2 regions of the Pseudomonas sp. GL_117 genome follow, and region 2 is predicted to be linked to the other one. Evidence: predicted binding sites of a transcription regulator. Region 2 holds the regulator's gene; the other holds the start of a gene.
What was found. Region 2 encodes FliA, which starts transcription of late flagellar genes. Its sites were predicted from a motif close to CTAAAGTTTNNNNNNNNNNNGCCGNTAA; they were not measured.
Positions count from the first base shown of each region.

Region 1 (3,761 bases), 2.5 Mb from region 2:
AGTGCCTCTTTGGCGCAGGTGGTCAGGTGCATGGCGTTGGCGAAGCGGCTCGGTTCCACCAGCAACTCGGTGCAGCGGCTGCGCCACAGGGCCAGTGCTTCGGCGGTGGGCGGTGGTGCCGGCAGCAGGCCGCGATGGATTTTTTGCACATGCCACGGCCAGATCAGCGACAGCGCCGGGTGCCAGAGGTCGGGCATCAAGGTGCTGCGGGCGCTGGTCACGGCTTGCTGGTGCACCTGTTGCTGCACATCGCCCAGCGGCTGTTGCAGGTACAGGGCGGTGAGGTATTGCCAGCGCTCGGTGTGCGGGCAAGTCCAGGATTCCTGGGCCGACATCGCCAGGCCGTTGGCCAGCAGCACGGTGTTGGCCGGCTGGTTCAGCCAGCGTCGCAGGTTGGGTTCGGCGTCGAGCAATTGCTGGTGGCGCAGCGCGTCGTCCTCGCGGGCGATGCGCAGGGCCTTGACCAGCAAGCGCTGCTCTTTGAGTAGCAGGTTGTAGCCCTGGGACACCCAGATCGGCAGGTGCCAGGTTTCGGTCAAGCCCAGGCACAGGTCGAGCAGGCGCACGCCGAACAGTTCCTGTTCGACCTGGCGCGCGGACTGGCCTTTGTGGATCACCCGCAGCTCCCATTCTTCAAGGAGCTTGGGGTAGGCGACGGCCATCGGCCACAGCGGCGACAGGAACAACAGGCTGCCCCAGTGGATGTCCTGCCACAACCGCGCCAGGCGGCTGGCGAACAAACCGTTGGCCTGCTGCGAGGCGTGCTGGCTGACCAGCAACAGTTGGCGCAAGGCCACCGGTATTTCCTGGGCCGGCACCGACGGCAGGCGCGCCAGTAGCTCTTCGGCGCGCTTGAGGCCGAGGCGGTTGAGCGCCACTTCGAGGTTTTCCGCCGGTTCCGTGAAGCTGCCATGGGTATGGCTGTTGGCCTCGCGAATCACGCTGAGCACCAGCGCCGGGCTGTTTTGCATCAGCTCGGCAATATCGCGCAACGAACTGCGGTTATCGCGGATGGCTTTGCACACGCGCTCGTGACTGGCCTGGGGGACGGGCAGCAGCACATCGTCCAGGCGCTTGATCCAAGCGGCGAGAGAATTGGGTTTTGCAGTTGGGACTGTCGTTTCATTAGCCATGATTGGGGCGCGATCATCACTTGCGGTCAACACGCCCGGAGCGGGCCGAACTGGCTTTTCGCCTTAACGGGCTATAGTCTGGCGCAGTTTTGCCGATAAGTAGAACAAGAGTTTTTCAGTTCCACCAAATATGTCCATGAACCCGACGGCGCAAGTACTCATCCCCTATGGCTAAAATTATCGGCATCATCGTCGTCTTCGCAAGCGTGCTCGGTGGGTACGTCCTGTCCCACGGTAAAATTGCCGCGCTGATTCAACCCTTCGAGGTGATGATTATCGGTGGCGCCGCACTGGGCGCATTCCTGCAGGCGAACCCCGGCTACATGACCATGCACGTGGTCAAGAAATCCCTGGCGATGTTCGGTTCGCGCTTTACCCACACCTTCTATCTTGAAGTGCTGGGCCTGGTGTATGAGATCCTCAACAAGAGCCGCCGCGAAGGCATGATGGCCATCGAGGCCGACATCGAAGACGCTGCCGCCAGCCCGATTTTCGCCAAGTACCCGGCGGTGCTCAAAGACGAGCGCATGACCGCCTACATCTGCGATTACCTGCGCATCATGTCCTCCGGCAACATGGCCCCCCATGAGCTGGAAGGCTTGTTCGACATGGAGTTGTTCAGCCTCAAGGAAGAACTGGAGCATCCGTCCCACGCCGTGACCGGCATCGCCGACGGCATGCCCGGCTTCGGTATCGTTGCGGCGGTACTCGGTATCGTGGTGACCATGGCTTCCCTGGGCGAAGGCGACCAGGCGGCCATCGGCATGCACGTAGGTGCGGCGCTGGTGGGTACGTTCTTCGGTATCCTCGCGGCCTACGGCTTCTTCGGCCCGCTGGCCACCTCCCTGGCCCACGATGCCAAGGAAGAAATCAACCTGTACGAATCGATCAAGGCCAGCCTGGTAGCGTCCGCTTCCGGCATGCCGCCATCGCTGGCGGTGGAGTTCGGTCGTAAAGTGTTGTACCCGAAACATCGCCCAAGCTTCGCCGAGCTGGAACAAGCGGTTCGCGGTCGCTAAGCCATGGAAAACAACCAGCCGATAATCATCAAGCGCGTCAAGCGCTTCGCTGCGGGGCACCATGGCGGTGCCTGGAAAATCGCCTTCGCTGACTTTGCCACGGCGATGATGGCGTTCTTCCTGGTGCTGTGGCTGATGTCCACCGCCACGCCGGAACAGAAGATCGCCATCGCCGGTTACTTCAAGGACCCGATCGGCTTCTCGGAAAGCGGCACGCCTTTCGTGATCGACCTGGGCGGCTCGCCGCAGTTGGCGCCGGAGCGCACCATCAACCCGGAGGTCAAGACCGAAGCGCCGCAGGAACATATCCCGATTGAGCGCGACACCGTCGAAGCCATGGCCGAGCAGGTCGAGCAGGAACGCCTGGAACTGTTGCTGCAAGAGTTGCAGACCAAGGTCGAGGAGAACCCGCAACTGCTGAAGTTCAAGGATCAGATCTCGTTTGAGATCACCCCGGACGGCCTGCGCATCCAGATCACCGACGCGGCCAACCGGCCGATGTTCGACTCCGGCAGCGCGCGCCTGAAGCCTTACTTCGAAGACATCCTGCTGGCCATGGCCGACACCATCAAGGCGGTGCCGAACAAGATCAGTATCAGCGGCCACACCGACGCCAAGCCGTACGCGGGCCAAGGCGACTTCGGCAACTGGGAACTCTCCGCCAACCGTGCCAACGCCGCCCGCCGCGCGCTGGTGGCCGGCAGCTACCCGGACCCGCAAGTGGCGCGCGTGGTGGGCTTTGCCTCCTCGCAGCTGTTTGATCCCAAAGACCCGTTCAACCCGATCAACCGGCGGATCGACATCGTCGTGCTGACCAAAAAGGCCCAGCGTGCGATTGAAGGTGATCAACCCAAACCGGCGCCGACCTCAGGTGCGGGTGCGCCCGGTGAAGTACCGGCCGACCCGAACGCCCTCCCGCCAGGGCAGGAGCCGTTGCCGGCCCATGAGCTGCGGCAGAAGCTGAACCTGTTTGACGATGGTGGGGTGAAAGATCCTACGGTGCCTAAAGCTGGTTCTTAAGCTGCACACGCAAAAAGGCCGCGATGATCGCGGCCTTTTTGTTCCTGCCCTGTGGCGCAGCTTTCTATGCTGCGCAGCAGTCACCGACTTTTTAGGGGCGCTGCGCACCCCAGCGCAAGCAAGGGTCAGTAACTGCTTTCAGGAAGACTCGCAATAATCGACCGATAGCTGTTCATCCGCTGCTGTTGCACGCGTCCATCTTCCAGCGCCTTGAGCAACGCACAGCCTGGCTCGCGGTCGTGTTTGCAATCGCGGAAGCGGCAAGTGCCGATGAGGTCGTTGAACTCGATGAAGCCCGCTTCCACATCGCTGCGGCTGACGTGGCCGAGGCCGAATTCGCGGATGCCCGGGGAGTCGATCAGTTCGCCGCCGCCGGGGAAGTGGAACAACCGCGCGGTGGTGGTGGTGTGGGTGCCCTGCCCGGACAGTTCCGACAACGGGCCTACACGGGTTTCGACTTCCGGCAGCAGGCTGTTGACCAGCGAGGATTTACCCACGCCCGATTGGCCGACAAACACGCTGATGCGTCCATCCAACTGCTGTTGCAGTTGCTCCATGCCGTTGCCGTGGTGCGCCGACACTTCCAGCA
Region 1 covers NZ_CM174418.1:596,491-600,251, forward strand. Annotated here, with positions in the region: gene AC3ISR_RS02535 (HDOD domain-containing protein) at 1-1,133, opposite strand, end outside; gene motA (flagellar motor stator protein MotA) at 1,301-2,152, shown strand; gene motB (flagellar motor protein MotB) at 2,156-3,172, shown strand; gene rsgA (small ribosomal subunit biogenesis GTPase RsgA) at 3,298-3,761, opposite strand, start outside.
Region 1: the regulator FliA is predicted to act here: its motif matches at 1,205-1,232, upstream of motA (flagellar motor stator protein MotA).

Region 2 (3,761 bases):
ACACGTTCTCGGCGATGTGGCAGCACTCCACCAGCTCATGGAGCTGGAGGAAGCCGGCGCCCCCTTTTACAGTATGAAAACCGCGAAAAATTGCATTGAGCAGGTTCGCATCATCCGGTCGGCTTTCCAGCTCGACCAGTTGCTCGGACAACTGCTCTAAAATTTCGCCGGCCTCTACAAGGAAATCCTGAAGGATCTCTTCATCGGCGCCGAAGCTCATGTGGGTGCTCCTTAGAAGCCTAAACTGGATAACAGGTCATCGACATCATCTTGACCCGATACAACGTCTTCACGTTTATCGGCATGAATCTGCGGACCTTCACCCTTGGCGAGATGTTTTTGTGGATCTTTTTCCGAGAGGATCGCTTCGCGGTCATGTTCGATGCCGGCAAAACGGTCAACCTGGCCTGCCATGAGCACCAATTTGAGCAAATTGCTTTCCACTTCGGTGACCAATTGGGTCACACGCTTGATCACCTGACCGGTGAGGTCCTGGTAATCCTGGGCCAGCAGAATGTCATTGAGGTTGCTGGAAACCATGCGGTTTTCCTGCTCACTGCGTGACAGGAAACCTTCGACCCGACGTGCCAACTCACGAAACTCTTCGGCCCCGACTTCGCGGCGCATGAAGCGACCCCAGTCGTGGCTCAAGGCCTGGGCTTCGGTGGCCATGCCGTTGACCAGAGGCGTGGCGTTTTCCACCAGGTCCATGGTGCGGTTGGCCGCCGCCTCAGTCAGCCTGACCACATAGGACAGGCGCTCGGTGGCATCGGTGATCTGCGAGATCTCTTCGGCCTGGGGCATGTGCGGGTCGATCTGGAAATTGACGATCGCACTATGCAGCTCACGCGTGAGCTTGCCCACTTCCTGGTACAGGCCGCGGTCACGGGTCTGGTTGAGCTCATGGATCAACTGCACCGCGTCGCCGAACTGGCCTCTCTCAAGGCAGTCGACCAACTGGTGAGCATGCTTTTTCAGGGTCGACTCGAAGTCTCCCTGTGATGTTTCTTTATGCTCCATAGCTCCCCCGCGATGGCATTAGCCGTGGATGCGTTCGAAGATTTTTTCGATCTTCTCTTTCAAGGCCAATGCAGTGAAAGGTTTGACCACGTAACCGTTTACCCCGGCTTGGGCGGCTTCGATGATCTGTTCACGCTTGGCTTCGGCGGTCACCATCAGCACGGGCAGGCCGCGCAGCTTTTCGTCGGCACGCACGTGACGCAGCAGGTCGATACCGGTCATGCCCGGCATGTTCCAGTCGGTTACCAGAAAGTCGATGCTCCCGCTGTTGAGGATCGGAATCGCCGTAAGGCCGTCATCCGCCTCGACCGTGTTTGTGAACCCAAGGTCACGCAACAGGTTTTTAATGATCCGCCGCATCGTTGAGAAGTCATCAACGATGAGGATTTTCATGTTCTTGTCCAATTCGACCTCCAAGCAGTCTTAAACGCGCCCAGCACCTGGACGCGCCATTTCAATCAACAGGCGTTACACAAAAAGGACTGCCCAGGGCACCACGGCGCAAAACCGCAAAAGCGTCACGCCTTCACGGTCTCGTCTGCAGTGTCCCCACACTGCCTGTCAGCGCGCGCGCCACTCTCCCAACCGCCCCCGCAAGCGGGCTGCGCACTGGCTATGCAGCTGGCTGACACGCGATTCGCTGACCCCCAGGACCTCACCGATTTCCTTGAGGTTCAGCTCTTCGTCGTAGTACAGCGCCAACACCAGTCGCTCACGCTCCGGCAAATTGGCAATCGCGTCCGCCAACGCGCCCTGGAAGCGTTCATCCTCCAGGTCGCGCGACGGCTCAAGATGTGCACTCGCGCCGTCCTCGTGCAGCCCTTCGTGTTCGCCGTCCTGTAGCAGGTCGTCGAAGCTGAACAGGCGGCTGCCCAAGGTATCGTTCAAAATCCCGTAATAATCGTCGAGACTCAATTGGAGTTCGGCCGCAACTTCGTGATCTTTAGCGTCGCGACCGGTTTTTGCTTCAATTGCGCGAATTGCGTCACTGACCATGCGCGTATTGCGGTGTACCGACCGCGGCGCCCAATCACCTTTACGCACCTCATCGAGCATCGCGCCACGGATACGGATGCCCGCGTACGTCTCGAAACTGGCACCCTTGCTCGCATCGTATTTGGTCGACACTTCAAGCAGGCCGATCATGCCGGCCTGGATCAAGTCTTCGACCTGCACACTCGCCGGCAGGCGCGCCAGCAGGTGATAGGCGATGCGCTTGACCAGCGGCGCATAGCGCTCGATCAATTCGCCCTGGCTGTCACGTGCCGACTTCTTGTAAAGGTTGTAGCCGCTGGATGTCATAGCACAGGTCCCGCGCTCGTCTGATGCACCAATCGCTCGACGAAAAACTCCAGATGCCCCCGGGGATTGGCGGGCAATGGCCAAGTATCGACCTTCTGAGCAATAGCCTTGAACGCCAGTGCGCACTTCGAACGAGGGAACGCTTCATAGACCGCACGCTGCTTTTGCACGGCCTTGCGCACACACTCGTCATAGGGAACTGCGCCTACGTATTGTAAGGCGACATCGAGAAAGCGATCCGTGACCTTGGTCAACTTGGCGAACAGGTTGCGCCCTTCCTGCGGGCTCTGGGCCATGTTGGCCAGGACGCGGAAGCGGTTCATGCCGTAGTCACGGTTAAGCAATTTGATCAGGGCGTAGGCATCGGTGATCGAGGTGGGTTCATCGCAGACCACCAGCAAGACTTCCTGCGCGGCGCGCACGAAGCTGACCACCGACTCGCCGATCCCGGCGGCGGTGTCGATCACCAGCACGTCGAGGTTGTCGCCAATGTCGCTGAACGCCTGGATCAGGCCGGCATGCTGCGCCGGGCTCAAGTGCACCATGCTCTGGGTGCCGGAGGCAGCCGGTACGATGCGGATCCCGCCAGGACCCTGGAGCAGCACATCACGCAGCTCGCAGCGGCCCTCGATCACATCGGCGAGGGTGTGTTTGGGCGTCAGCCCCAGCAGAACGTCGACATTCGCCAGACCCAGGTCAGCATCCAGCAACATGACCCGACGGCCAAGCTCTGCCAGGGCCAGGGACAAATTCACTGACACGTTAGTTTTCCCGACGCCACCTTTGCCGCCGGTCACCGCGATCACCTGTACGGGATGCATGCTGCCCATTTTATTTCTTTACCTTGTCTTGCTTAGACGCAGGCTACATGGCTTGGCCGCGTGAATCGCTTGCAGACCAACGATGTAGATACATTTCACGGTGTTCGCCCTGCCCTCAACCCACCCGCTTTGCCGGGTTGTGGTAGAGGTCGGCGAACATATCGGCCATCGCTTCCTCGCTAGGCTCTTCTTGCATTTGCACGCTGACAGCGCGGCTGACCAACTGATGACGGCGCGGCAGATGCAAATCATCCGGGATCCGCGGCCCGTCGGTCAGGTAGGCGACCGGTAATTCATGGCTGATCGCCAGGCTCAATACTTCGCCCAGGCTCGCCGTCTCATCCAGTTTAGTCAGGATGCAGCCGGCCAGGCCGCAACGTTTGTAGCTGTGGTATGCAGCGGTAAGAACCTGTTTCTGGCTGGTGGTTGCAAGCACCAGGTAATTTTTCGACTTGATGCCACGCCCGGCCAGGCTTTCCAGTTGCATGCGCAGCGCCGGATCGCTGGCCTGCAGGCCGGCGGTGTCGATCAGCACCACGCGCTTGCGCAGCAGCGGATCGAGGGCGTTGGCCAGGGACTGGCCCGGGTCGACGTGGGTCACCGACACATTGAGGATAC
Region 2 covers NZ_CM174418.1:4,358,890-4,362,650, forward strand. Annotated here, with positions in the region: gene AC3ISR_RS19725 (chemotaxis protein CheA) at 1-220, opposite strand, end outside; gene AC3ISR_RS19730 (protein phosphatase CheZ) at 232-1,020, opposite strand; gene AC3ISR_RS19735 (chemotaxis response regulator CheY) at 1,039-1,413, opposite strand; gene fliA (RNA polymerase sigma factor FliA) at 1,582-2,322, opposite strand; gene fleN (flagellar synthesis regulator FleN) at 2,319-3,152, opposite strand; gene flhF (flagellar biosynthesis GTPase FlhF) at 3,259-3,761, opposite strand, start outside.